4 regions of the Klebsiella sp. PL-2018 genome follow, and region 4 is predicted to be linked to each of the others. Evidence: predicted binding sites of a transcription regulator. Region 4 holds the regulator's gene; each other region holds the start of a gene.
The links. The regulator Fur, encoded in region 4, represses iron uptake genes when iron is present. The targets are predictions, from matches to a motif close to ATAATAATGAGAACNACTATCAA.
Positions count from the first base shown of each region.

Region 1: the regulator Fur is predicted to act here: its motif matches at 1,560-1,582, upstream of MKleb_RS19795 (Nramp family divalent metal transporter).
Region 2: the regulator Fur is predicted to act here: its motif matches at 1,857-1,879, upstream of exbB (tol-pal system-associated acyl-CoA thioesterase).
Region 3: the regulator Fur is predicted to act here: its motif matches at 1,502-1,524, upstream of ftnA (non-heme ferritin).

Region 1 covers NZ_CP077673.1:4,236,016-4,239,389, forward strand. The annotation lists gene MKleb_RS19790 (DUF2502 domain-containing protein) at 1-240, shown strand, start outside; gene MKleb_RS19795 (Nramp family divalent metal transporter) at 283-1,518, opposite strand; gene MKleb_RS19800 (NupC/NupG family nucleoside CNT transporter) at 1,865-3,067, shown strand; gene MKleb_RS19805 (EAL domain-containing protein) at 3,110-3,374, opposite strand, start outside.
Region 2 covers NZ_CP077673.1:5,055,370-5,058,743, reverse strand. The annotation lists gene yghB (DedA family general envelope maintenance protein YghB) at 1-369, opposite strand, end outside; gene metC (cystathionine beta-lyase) at 502-1,689, opposite strand; gene exbB (tol-pal system-associated acyl-CoA thioesterase) at 1,941-2,672, shown strand; gene exbD (TonB system transport protein ExbD) at 2,679-3,104, shown strand; gene MKleb_RS23800 (TIGR00645 family protein) at 3,247-3,374, shown strand, end outside.
Region 3 covers NZ_CP077673.1:2,117,474-2,120,847, reverse strand. The annotation lists gene MKleb_RS09840 (MFS transporter) at 1-545, shown strand, start outside; gene MKleb_RS09835 (RpiB/LacA/LacB family sugar-phosphate isomerase) at 598-1,236, opposite strand; gene ftnA (non-heme ferritin) at 1,659-2,156, shown strand; gene MKleb_RS09825 (YecH family metal-binding protein) at 2,199-2,438, opposite strand; gene tyrP (tyrosine transporter TyrP) at 2,633-3,374, shown strand, end outside.
Region 4 covers NZ_CP077673.1:1,698,679-1,702,052, reverse strand. The annotation lists gene ybfE (LexA regulated protein) at 1-234, shown strand, start outside; gene fldA (flavodoxin FldA) at 384-914, shown strand; gene fur (ferric iron uptake transcriptional regulator) at 1,206-1,658, shown strand; gene tcuR (tricarballylate utilization LysR family transcriptional regulator TcuR) at 1,788-2,714, shown strand; gene tcuA (FAD-dependent tricarballylate dehydrogenase TcuA) at 2,812-3,374, shown strand, end outside.

The DNA of each region.
Region 1 (3,374 bases), 2.5 Mb from region 4:
GACAATTACGGTAACTACTGGGACGGTGGCGGCTGGCGCGACCGTGATTACTGGCGTCGACACTATGAGTGGCGCGATAACCGCTGGCGTCGTCACGACAACGGCTGGCATCGCGGCTGGGATAAAGGTATAGCCTACGAACGCGGCTATCGCGAAGGCTGGAAAGATCGCGATGACCGACGCGGCGGCTGGGGGCGTGGGCCAGGCGGCGGACGCGGACATGGCCACGGGCATCATTAATCGCAAAAGGGAGCCATTCGGCTCCCTTTTTCATCGTCACGCTTAACTGAATATCGTTCCAATAATCAGCCAGCCGTTAAGCAGCACAACGACCGCAACTATCCCCCACCCCAGCAGTTTTACCCACCGGGAATTGACCAGGTCGCCCATTAACCGGGAATCGCTGGTGAATATCAGCAGCGGCACCAGCGCGAGGGCGATACCAAAGCTCAGCAATACCTGGCTCATCACCAGAATACGCGTGGGATCCAGCCCCATTAAAATGACGATAAACGACGGCAGCATGGTGATCGCCCGGCGAAACCACAGCGGGATATGAAAGCGGATAAAGCCCTGCATTACCACCTGCCCTGCCAGGGTTCCCACAACCGTGGAGGATAAACCCGCCGCTATCAGGCTCAGACCAAAGATGGTAGCTGCCGCGTGGCTCAGTAAGGGCTCCAGCGTCAGATAGGCCTGATCGAGGTCGGCAATCCCGGTGTGGCCGTTAAAGTGGAAGGCGGCGGCGGCGGTCGCCATCATGGCCAGGTTAACAAAACCCGCGATGGTCATGGCAATGGCGACATCCCAGCGCGTGGCGTTATAGCGCTCTTTGCGCGTCCCCCCGTGCAGGTGCTGAGTGAGCGATGAGTGTAAGTAGATAACATGCGGCATGATGGTCGCCCCCAATACCCCGGCGGCAAGAAACACCGCTTCGCTGGTCGGCAGTGAAGGCACGATCATCCCTTTCGCCAGGGGTGCCAGCGCGGGCTGGGAGAAGATAAGCTCAACGACATACGCTGCGGCGACAAACAGCAGCAGCCCGCCTATCACTTTTTCCAGCGGCTTTTGACCGCGACGCTGCAGCATCAGAATCAGGAACGTCGCAATTCCGGTCAATACAGCGCCCTGAAGCAATGACACGCCGAGCACCAGCTTAAATCCGATAGCCGCGCCAATAAACTCGGCAAGATCGGTCGCCATAGCGATAATTTCGGCCTGCACCCAGTAGAACCACACCACAGGACGCGGGTAGTGGTCGCGAATTTGCTCCGCCAGATTTTTACCGGTGGCGATGCCCAGCTTCGCCGACATCACCTGAATCAGCATCGCCATCAGGTTAGCCCATACCACCACCCACAGCAGCTGGTAGCCAAAGCTGGCGCCGGCCTGAATGTTGGTGGCGAAGTTACCCGGATCGATATAGCCAATGGCAGCAATGAACGCCGGCCCCATCAGGGCGAGCTTAATCTTGCGCGCTGCGCGACCGCTGCTATTCTCAACGCGACTGTTGGTCATTTTCTGCCTCTGGAAATATAGCCTTTGCTATGTTTCATGCTATCAAAATGCGAATGATTATCAAGTTCATTTGGAGCGATGATAATGATTGCTGTGATAGGGGAGAACGATAGCGGGTTGGCAACGGAAAACCGGGGAACTGATAAACGCTTTTAATTAATCACCAGAATAGTACAACTGAGCAACTTTTAAAACCTTTACGTAACATAACAAAAATGCATGGTTGATCACTATTTTTGCCATTAGTCACATATCCTTGCAATAGTGTGTGCTGGCTCTCGTTTTCTTTGCGCTTGTTACATAGAATGTGCACAGAAATTTAACCTGCCTCATATTTGGAGCAAATATGGACCGCGTCCTGCACTTTATTCTCGCGATCGTAGTGGTGGCCATTCTGGCCCTGTTGGTCAGCCACAACCGTAAGCAGATTCGTATTCGTTATGTCGTTCAGCTGCTTGTCATTGAAGTGCTGCTGGCCTGGTTCTTCCTGAACTCTGACATTGGTCTGGGTTTTGTGAAGGGCTTCTCCGAGATGTTTGAAAAACTTCTCGGTTTCGCCAACGAAGGGACAAACTTCGTCTTCGGCAACATGAACGACAAAGGCCTGGCGTTCTTCTTCCTGAAGGTTTTGTGCCCGATCGTCTTTATTTCTGCGCTGATTGGTATTTTGCAGCATATTCGTATTCTGCCTATCGTCATTCGCGCGATTGGTACCGTGCTGTCCAAAATCAACGGCATGGGCAAGCTGGAATCCTTTAACGCTGTCAGCTCGCTGATTCTGGGCCAGTCCGAAAACTTCATCGCCTATAAAGATATTCTTGGCAAGATGTCCCGCAACCGCATGTACACCATGGCGGCGACCGCGATGTCTACGGTATCCATGTCTATCGTGGGCGCGTACATGACCATGCTGCAGCCGAAATATGTAGTTGCGGCGCTGGTACTGAACATGTTCAGCACCTTTATCGTGCTGTCGCTGATTAACCCGTATCGCGTTGACGAAAGCGAAGAAAATCTGCAGATGTCTAACCTGCATGAAGGGCAGAGCTTCTTCGAGATGCTGGGTGAATACATCCTGGCGGGCTTTAAAGTGGCGATTATCGTGGCCGCCATGCTGATTGGTTTTATCGCGCTGATTTCCGCGCTGAACGCCCTGTTCGCCACCGTCACCGGCTGGTTCGGCTATAGCATCTCCTTCCAGGGGATCCTCGGCTACATCTTCTATCCGGTTGCGTGGGTGATGGGCGTACCGGCAGGTGAAGCGCTGCAGGTAGGAAGTATTATGGCCACCAAGCTGGTTTCTAACGAATTCGTCGCCATGATGGATCTGCAGAAAGTTGCCGCCACGCTCTCTCCGCGTGCGGAAGGCATCATCTCTATCTTCCTGGTCTCCTTCGCCAACTTCTCTTCTATCGGTATCATCGCCGGCGCGATTAAAGGCCTGAACGAAGAGCAAGGTAACGTGGTTTCCCGCTTCGGCCTGAAGCTGGTGTACGGTTCTACGCTGGTGAGCGTGCTCTCTGCGTCTATCGCCGCGCTGGTACTGTAATTCGTCAGCGTTATCGCGAAAGCCGGGCAAGTCCCGGCTTTTTCATGCCCGCAGTTCGCTCAACGGCAGCGGCTTACCAACCAGATACCCCTGGAGATAATCGACGCCTAACTCGAGAAGCTTTTCCCGCTGCTCCGGCGTTTCAACGTATTCCGCCACCACTTTCATCTTCTTAACCTTAGCCATTTCAATAATGGATTTGACCATAATGGCGTCCAGCGGATCGGTCTCGATATCACGCACGAAGCAGCCGTCAATTTTCAGGATATCGGCCCGCAGGCTTTTCAGACGCTCGTAGTTTGCGTAG
Region 2 (3,374 bases), 2.5 Mb from region 4:
CAGGCCGTGTTTGTCAAACATGCAGGTTGCCCGCTGATGGTACTTATGCGGCAGATGCCCAAGCCAGCGCTTAACCGTAACGGTGTTACCCAGCCAGCGCCCCTGGATATAGCTCAGCCAGCAGCCGAGGCTGGCCGCGGCGGTTAAAATGGCGACCGTAGGTACAAAGTCCATTACGCCTTTGGCGATGAGCGCCCCGGCGAGCAGCAGCAGGCTATCGCCCGGTAAAAATGAGGCGGGCAGCAGACCGTTTTCCAGAAACAGGGTTGCGAACATGACCAGATATACAACGCCCACAACGTGGGGGTTTGCCAACGCGGCAAAATCATGCTGCCACAGCGCGGCGACAATTTCTTGAATGACAACCATGGACTTTCCTAAGTGGTACCGTGTTTTTTGTCTAGTGTACTCCTGAAGAGGCTCGGGCACCTTGATCCCGGGCGCAACTAAAGCGGCCGTTTTTCTAAAAAACGTCCGCTATTGTTGCCACTGACCGTCACTTTACACGATACGCGCGAAGCCCGCCGCTAAATCATCCAGCAGATCGGTAACATTTTCTAACCCGATATGAAGGCGAATCAGCGTGCCGCTGAAATCAACTTCAGCATCAGGACGGATTGCGGCAATGTGTTCCGGCTGGTTGGCTAAAATCAGCGATTCAAAGCCGCCCCAGGAGTAGGCCATGCTGAACAAGCTGAAGTGGTCCAGATAAGCGGAGAGTTCGGCGTCGGTCAGGCGTTTATTGAGCACGAAAGAGAACAGACCGCTGCTGCCGGTGAAGTCGCGCTTCCAGTACTCATGGCCTTTGCTGCCGGGCAGGGCGGGATGATTCACGCGCGCCACCTGCGGATGCTGCGCCAGCCATTCGGCAATCTGCAGGCTGCTTTCATGGTGCTGACGCAGGCGTACCGCTAAGGTGCGCAGGCCGCGGCTGGTCATATAGGCGGTATCGGCATCCACCATTTGCCCCATCAGATAGGCGTTTTCGCGCAGCTGCGCCCAGCAGCGCTCATTGGACACGGCGGTACCCACCATCGCGTCGGAATGGCCGATCAGATATTTGGTGCCGGCCTGAATGGAGATATCGATACCAAACTCCAGCGCTTTAAACAGCACGCCCGCCGCCCAGGTGTTGTCGATCATAATGATGGCTTCGGGAGCGACGCGACGTACCGCCGCGACGATCGCCGGAACATCATGGACTTCCATGGTGATGGAGCCGGGGGATTCGAGGAACACCACGCGGGTGTTCGGCTGCACCAGACGAGCGATATCGCCGCCGATGAGCGGGTCGAACCAGCCGGTGGTGACGCCGAGTTTGGCGAGAATTTTCGTACAGAAATCCTGGGTAGGCTCATAGGCGGTGTTGGTCACCAGAATATGGTCGCCCTGCTCGACGAACGCCAGAATGGTATTCGCGACCGCCGCCGCGCCGCAGGGGAAGAGGGCGCAGCCGGCGCCGCCTTCCAGCTCGCACATTGCTTCCTGCAGGGAGAAATGGGTCAGCGTCCCGCGACGCCCGTAGAACAGCTCGCCTTTGGCGCGGTTGCGCGTCGCGTGCTTTTTCGCTTCGACGGTGTCGAAAACCAGCGATGAGGCGCGCTGAATGACGCTGTTTACCGAGCCCAGGGTGTATTTTTTGCTGCGCCCGGCGTGAACCAGCGCAGTATCAAGATGTTTATCAGCCATGTTCAGATAACCTGTTTTTATACGTCTGGACGTCTAAACTAACATGAATGCCCGTTGATGTACCGGGTCGCGGCGGATACAGGTAAAAATTTTATCAACGGCGGGGTCAGCAACTTTTTTACTGCGTAAGCGCAAGGAAAATAAACGTGATTTGCTGCACAGTGTAAATACTAATGAGAACCACTATCAATTCGATGTCGTTTTGATATTATTGTGCGCAGATTTTGTGATTTACGTCCTGGAGATACAGTGTGGGTAATAATTTGATGCAGGCGGATCTCTCCGTTTGGGGTATGTATCATCATGCCGATATTGTCGTTAAGGTAGTGATGATCGGCCTGATTCTGGCGTCGGTCGTTACATGGGCTATCTTTTTCGGCAAAGGCGCAGAAATCCTGGCCAGCAAGCGCCGCCTCAAGCGCGAACAGCAGCTGGTTGCTGAAGCACGCTCTCTCGACCAGGCCAGCGATATCGCTAACGGTTTCGATGCGAAAAGCCTGACCTCGCAGCTGATCAACGAAGCGCAAAATGAGCTTGAGCTTTCCGCGGGTTCTGAAGATAACGAAGGCATTAAAGAGCGTACCGGTTTCCGACTGGAGCGTCGCGTGGCGGCGGTAGGTCGTTACATGGGACGCGGCAACGGTTATCTGGCGACCATCGGCGCGATTTCCCCGTTCGTCGGCCTGTTTGGTACCGTCTGGGGCATCATGAACAGCTTTATCGGGATTGCCCAGACCCAGACCACTAACCTGGCGGTGGTTGCTCCGGGTATCGCGGAAGCGCTGCTGGCCACGGCAATTGGCCTGTTCGCTGCGATTCCGGCGGTGGTCATCTACAACATTTTTGCCCGCATGATCGCCAGCTACAAAGCGTCCCTTGGCGATGTCGCCGCCCAGGTTCTGCTGCTGCAAAGCCGCGACCTGGACCTGAGCGCCAGCGGCGTTAAGCCGGTACGTACCGCCCAGAAACTACGCGTAGGTTAATGCTTTATGGCGATGCATTTTAACGAAAACCTCGATGATAACGGCGAAATGCACGACATCAACGTGACGCCGTTTATCGACGTCATGCTGGTGCTGTTAATCATCTTTATGGTGGCGGCGCCGCTGGCTACCGTCGACGTGAAGGTGAATCTGCCTGCTTCCTCCAGCCAGCCGCAGCCGCGTCCGGAAAAGCCGATCTATCTGTCGGTGAAGGCGGATAAAACCATGTTCCTCGGCAATGACCCCATTACCGACGAGAGCATGATCGCCTCGCTGGATGCGCTGACCGAAGGCAAGAAAGACACCACCGTCTTCTTCCGCGCGGATAAAACCGTGGACTACGAGACGATGATGAAGGTTATGGATACCCTGCACCAGGCGGGCTATCTGAAGATTGGCCTGGTGGGCGAAGAAACCGTCAAAGCGAAGTAACCTCTCTCCACCCATCTTCTCAGGCTGGCCTTGCGCCAGCCTTTTTTATCTCCTCGAATCGCTCTCTTGTTGGACGCCTGTTGCTATAACGTTGCCCTGTTGCGGTATAATGGCGGCCGTTTATGTTAACTGACAGGATCTTATGGAACGCTTTCTGGAAAATGCTATGTACGCCTCGCGCTGGCTGCTGGCGCCGGTTTATTTTGGCCTTTCGCTCGGTTTGATTGCGCTGACGATCAAATTTTTTCAGGAGATCTTCCACATACTGCC
Region 3 (3,374 bases), 420 kb from region 4:
TTTTCCAGGTCGGATTTGGTATGGACCCCTTCCACTCGGGGCTGCTGGTGCTGGCCGTGTTCGTCGGCAACTTAACCATCAAGCCCCTCACAACGCCGCTGATCCGCTGGCTGGGCTTTCGCCGCCTGCTGCTGATTAACGGCGCATTAAACGTTTTGTCGCTGCTGGCCTGCGCTTTTTTAACGCCGCAAACGCCGGTTTGGCTGATCTTTGTGATTCTCTATCTCGGCGGGGTCTTCCGCTCTATCCAGTTTACCGGCATCAGCACGCTCGCGTTTGCCGATGTGCCTTCCGCGCAAATGAGCTACGCCAATACCCTGTTCAGCACCGCGTCACAGCTGGCCGTGGGGCTGGGCATCACGCTCGGCGCGATAGGCATTCGTCTTGGGGAAACGTTCAGCGAATGGTTTACGCTTTCTCACCTGCCGGGCATCAGCTTCCGCCTGTCGTTTATTTTTATCGCGGTGATTTGCCTGGTCGGCATGATTGATAGCCTGCATCTGGCCAAAGAGGCGGGTAGCAGCGTATCGAACAAAAAGAAGTAGCCAAAGAAAAGGCCAGCAGCGCTGGCCTTTAGCATCTCATCATGACGGGATATTAACCGACGATCTGGCGCACAAACGCTTCGATCTCTTTATCCTGGCAGTTCTCAAAGAAGCACTGCTGGAAACGAGGGCCAGAAACGGCGGTTTTCACCAGCTCCGGATCGATCGCGCGCAGCGTATCCAGATTGTTTTCCTTAACCACGGCCGCTTTAACCGCGTTCAGGATCCCGGCGTTACGCACCTGAGGCTCTTTACGCTCCGGCGGATAACCTTCGCCGTTGCGGCCGGTAAAAGCTTTTTCAAAGATAAAGCGTACGTTCAGCTCTGCGCCCCAGCCAAAACCCTTCGCAAACGGCAGAGAAAGCGCGTTACCGTTGTTGATCTGCGCAAACAGGAAGGCATCAGCAGGGTCGATACAGTAGCCGCATACCACGCCAGGGTGAATATTCAGCGACATCAGCGCGCCCTGCCCGGTACCGCAGCCGGTCACCACAAAGTCCACCGCTTTCGAATTCAGCAGGATACTGGCCATGATCCCCAGATGAATATAGGTCAGATGATGATCGTTTTCATCGCTCATACCGACGTTGTAAACCGGGAAGCCTTTTTCTTCAGCAACGGCGTTTAACTCATTGAGGATGATGGCGTTTTTGTTCGCCTGGCTGTTTTCCATCATCAGTGCGATTTTCATGCTTTACTCTCCTGAATGCTCTGCGGGCACTCCCGCGATAGTTCGTTAGCGTTGCTATGAACAATACTACCTTACGAACATACTTTCAAATTTTATGAAAAGTTGTTTTATAAATTGCATCTCACCTCACACTTTTGACTTCCGCCCCCGGCTGGTGCGGCATCCCCCCACCCTTACCCGCGTCAGGCTAATCCCGCCGCGGCCATCGGGCGGGTCTATTTTCACCGCTAAATTAGGCTCAACGATTTTTCGCATAGAATATTAAATTAAAACCATTCTCATTATTTTTAAATCGCCAATGCGTGTTATTCCCATTTGCATTATTAATAAATGATTTTATTAATTTACTTTTTGCAAATAAATTAATAACAAATTATAGTGAGCGCACAATAATCCTTAATTCTATTTTCCGGAGCAGCCTGATGCTAAAAACTGAAATGATCGACAAGCTGAATGCGCAGATGAATCTCGAACTTTATTCCTCTCTGCTTTATCAGCAAATGAGCGCCTGGTGCAGCTACCACAGTTTTGAAGGCGCCGCCGCGTTTTTGCGTCGCCACGCGCAGGAAGAAATGACCCATATGCAGCGCCTGTTCGACTATCTGACCGATACCGGCAGCCTGCCCTGCATCACGGCTATCGCCTCACCTTTCGCCGAATATGCGTCCCTGGATGAGCTATTTCGCGTCACCTACGAACATGAACAGCTGATTACGCAGAAAATTAACGAACTGGCCCATGCGGCAATGACCAGCCAGGATTATCCAACATTTAATTTCCTGCAGTGGTACGTTGCTGAGCAGCACGAAGAAGAGAAACTGTTTAAATCCGTTATTGATAAATTGACCCTTGCCGGTAAAAGCGGTGAAGGCCTGTACTTTATTGATAAAGAGCTGGCAACGCTCGACACACAAAATTAATCATTACGGCAGCGACGCCCGGCGTTCGCTGCCGTATGAGTATTAATGGCGGCAAATTTTACTTTCGTGCGTATTAAATCCTTCCTCAGCGGCAATAAATTTGCCTTTTTTCTGCAAAAACGCCACCAGCTCCGCCGCGCTCAGATTTTCCGCCGAGCAGGTATGGAATCGAACCTCTTTCCCAAAACGGTCGATAATCGCCGCTTCCAGCGTAGCAACAGTGTAAGACTCGCCTGATGAAATCATCATTTGCAGCACTTCGTGACCATGAATCGATGGCATAACCCCTCCCGTAAAGGCCGAAGAATAAACCAGCCAGGGCGGCGGATTCTTGCGCCAGCGCAGCTTTCGCGCAAACCTCTGGCATCGTAAAGTTATCATTACACCCCCTGTAACCCTCATTTGACGAACTCACTGATTTCACATACTCTGCGCGGCATAATTAATTGTGTATTCCGTAATGGATAGAGAAAAGCGTGAAGAACCGCACTCTGGGTAGTATTTTAATCGTTGCCGGCACTACAATCGGCGCAGGGATGTTAGCGATGCCGCTGGCCTCGGCGGGCGTGGGTTTCGGCGTAACGTTTGGTTTGCTGATAACGCTGTGGGCGCTGATGTGTTATACCGCCTTATTGCTGCTGGAAGTGTATCAGCACGTGCCGGCTGATATGGGACTGGGGTCGCTGGCCGCGCGCTATCTCGGCCGCTACGGGCAGTGGGCTACCGGTTTTTGCATGCTGTTTCTGCTGTACGCTCTCACCGCCGCCTATATTAGCGGCGCCGGCGAGCTGCTGGCCTCCAGCCTCAACCAGTGGCTGGACTGGCGACTGCCTCCTGCGGCAGGCGTCCTGATTTTTACCGGGATCGGCGGGACGGTAGTGTGTATCGGAACCTCGCTGGTCGATCTTTTTAACCGCTTTCTGTTCAGCGCAAAAATTATCTTTCTCGCCATTATGCTGGCTCTGCTGCTGCCGCATATTCACCAGGTAAATTTACTGACGCTGCCGCTACAGCAGGGACTGGCTCTGTCAGCGATTCCGGTGATTTTTACTTCGTTTGGTTTTCACGGCAGCATACCCAGTATTGTGAGCTATCTGGGCGGGGATATTCGCAAGCTGCGTCGGGTATTTGTCATCGGGAGCTTTATTCCCCTGGTCGCCTATATTTTCTGGCAGCTGGCGACGCTCGGCAGCATTGACTCTCCCGTCTTTACCGCGC
Region 4 (3,374 bases):
GGTAGACCGAAAACGAATCCGCTTTCGCGCGATGAACAGCTGCGCATCAACAAACGCAATCAGCTTAAACGCGATAAGAGTCGCGGTCTGAAGCGCGTGGAGCTAAAGCTCAATGCCGATGCTGTCGATGCGCTTAATGAGCTGGCCGAAGCCCGTAACATGAACCGCAGCGATCTCATCGAAGAGATGCTGATGAACCAGCTGGCAGCCCTGCGCGACCAGGATAAAGCCTAAAACCCTCAAAAAATAAGCTTTCGTGTAGCAGAGTGTGCAGTTGGGCGTGATTGCTGTTTCCGCGCCCTTCTCAGTTCTGCTATCATTGCCCCTATCTGCGGGCATTACGCCACTACCACATCATTAAGTTTCAAGAGGTTATTTTACTCATGGCAATCATCGGCATCTTTTTTGGCAGCGACACCGGCAACACCGAAAATATTGCAAAAATGATCCAAAAGCAGCTTGGTAAAGACGTTGCTGATGTTCACGACATTGCCAAAAGCAGCAAAGAGGATCTGGAAGCTCACGATATCCTGCTGCTCGGCATTCCCACCTGGTACTACGGCGAAGCCCAGTGCGACTGGGACGATTTTTTCCCGACGCTGGAAGAGATCGATTTCAATGGCAAACTGGTGGCTCTGTTTGGCTGTGGCGATCAGGAGGACTATGCTGAATACTTCTGTGATGCACTGGGGACTATCCGCGATATCATCGAACCGCGCGGCGCAACTATCGTTGGCCATTGGCCGACCGCCGGCTACCATTTTGAAGCCTCTAAAGGCCTGGCCGATGACGATCACTTTGTTGGCCTGGCCATTGACGAAGACCGTCAGCCTGAGCTGACTAACGAACGCGTGGAAAAATGGGTAAAACAGATTTCTGAAGAACTGCACCTCGAAGAAATCAAGAATGCCTGAGTCTGAACGGCGTAATCATCAGGTTTCGCCGAATTGATAGATAAAAGCAATCAAAGTTATAGCTACAAGTTTTTAACTTTTAATCACATATCTGTACAATGTCCTCTGATTTAACGGGGTCGCGTGAAGCACTTTGTAGCGAGTGCCTCGTTTTTGACAGCATACAAGGCCCGATGCTTGCAGTTTTCATTTCACCATGGCAGTTCTATAATGAGACGCATTACATCGGGTGATTCTCTGTATTACTTCCGCTGAAGGAAGTAGATCGTTTAGCAACAGGACAGATTCCGCATGACTGACAACAATACCGCATTAAAGAAAGCTGGCCTGAAAGTGACGCTTCCGAGATTAAAAATCCTGGAAGTGCTGCAAGGACCGGATAACCATCATGTCAGTGCGGAAGACTTATACAAACGCCTGATTGATATGGGTGAAGAGATTGGCCTGGCCACCGTCTACCGCGTACTGAACCAGTTCGACGACGCCGGCATCGTCACCCGTCATAATTTCGAAGGCGGTAAATCCGTTTTTGAACTGACGCAGCAGCATCATCACGATCACCTGATTTGCCTCGACTGCGGCAAAGTGATCGAATTTAGCGATGATTCCATCGAAGCGCGCCAGCGTGAAATTGCCGCAAGGCACGGTATTCGCCTGACTAACCACAGCCTGTACCTGTACGGCCACTGCGCAGAAGGCGACTGCCGCGAAGATGAACATGCCCACGACGCGGCAGAGAAATAATCACCGCATCGTATACCGCCAAAAGCCAACCTGAAGGTTGGCTTTTTTTTGCCCGGAATCTGCCGCCTCTTTCTCTCGCGCTGCAATACGTTTACTGTCAGTGCATCCTGACGTGTACGGAGAGTCGACATGGAGCTTCGCCAGCTACGCTATTTTGTGCGCATTATTGAAACCGGCAGTATGGGCCGCGCCGCGCTTGACCTGGATATCGGCGTCTCCGCGCTTAGCCAACAGATGGCGCGCCTCGAGAACGAACTCGCCATTCGCCTGCTGCAGCGGACGTCTCGCGGCGTAATGCCGACCAGCGCCGGCCTCGCCTTCTACTCCCAGGCGCAGCTCGCGCTGCGTCACGCCGATGATGCGGTTCTCGCCGCGCGCGAGGCGCGCCTTTCCGGCCACGTCAGCGTCGGTATGGCCCCCAGCACCGCCTCCGTTCTCGGGGTGCCTTTTATTCACGCGATGCGCGAAAGCTATGCCGACGTCCGCCTGCATTTGGTCGAGAGCCTCTCCGGTAACCTTGAACGCATGATCAACACCCGCCAGCTTGACTTAGCTATCGTGTTCCAGAAGGAGAAGCTTGTGCGCTGGAGCGCCAGACCTATTCTCGAAGAGCGTCTGTTTCTGATTGGCACCCATGACGTGCTCTCTCCCCTTCCCGAAGCGAGCATCTCGCCTGGCCAGCTGGCCGCTATCCCGCTGATTATGCCAAGCCTGGGGCATGGACTGCGCGGCAGGCTGGAGGCGATCTGCCAGGAGCATGCCCTGAGCGTCGATGTGGTGGCTGAAATCGACGGCCTGGCCCTGCTGATGCGCGCCGTCCGCGACGGGCTCGGCGCCACTTTGCAGCCGGGGGCGGCAATTTCCCATCTCGACAGCGAGTCCCTGAGAGTGATCGGCGTCGACAATCCGATACTCAGTCGACCTAATTTTCTCGTCAGCCTTTCCGATGATGAGCTGACTCCGGCAGGCCTTGCGGCCCGCGTAATACTGGCGAAAGTCATGCGTCAGCTGGTTGAGTCGGGTCGCTGGCCCGGCGCCAGCCTTTACGCAAACTAAACCCCCCTTTAGCAATACGCCATAGCGTCCAGCCGGCCGTAACGCATACATTTCCATTACAAATTTAACAATCAAGCAAAGCGTAATGGAGCCATAAATGGTGGATGTACTGGTCATTGGCGGCGGCAATGCCGCGCTATGCGCCGCCTTAACCGCCCGGGAAGCTGGCGCGTCCGTACTGCTGCTGGAGGCCGCGCCGCGGGAATGGCGAGGCGGCAACTCTCAGCACACGCGGAATCTTCGCTGTATGCACGATGCTCCGCAGGATGTTTTGGTCGACAGCTATCCGGAAGAAGAGTACTGGCAGGACCTGCTGCGCGTCACCGAGGGCAACACCAACGAAGCGCTGGCGCGCCTGGTGATCCGCACCTCATCGCAGTGCCGGGACTGGATGCGCCAGCACGGGGTTAACTTTCAGCCGCCCCTCTCCGGCGCCCTGCACGTGGCCCGCACCAACGCCTTTTTTATGGGCGGCGGCAAAGCTCTTATAAATGCCTATTACCGCAGCGCGGAGCAGATGGGCGTAAAGATCCGCTACAACACGCCGGTACAGGCGCTCGAATTAGATAACGGCGAATTCATCGCCGCGCTGGCGGGCGAAGAGAGGATCGTCGCCAAAACCTGCGTCCTCGCCGCCGGCGGATTTGAATCTAACCGCGA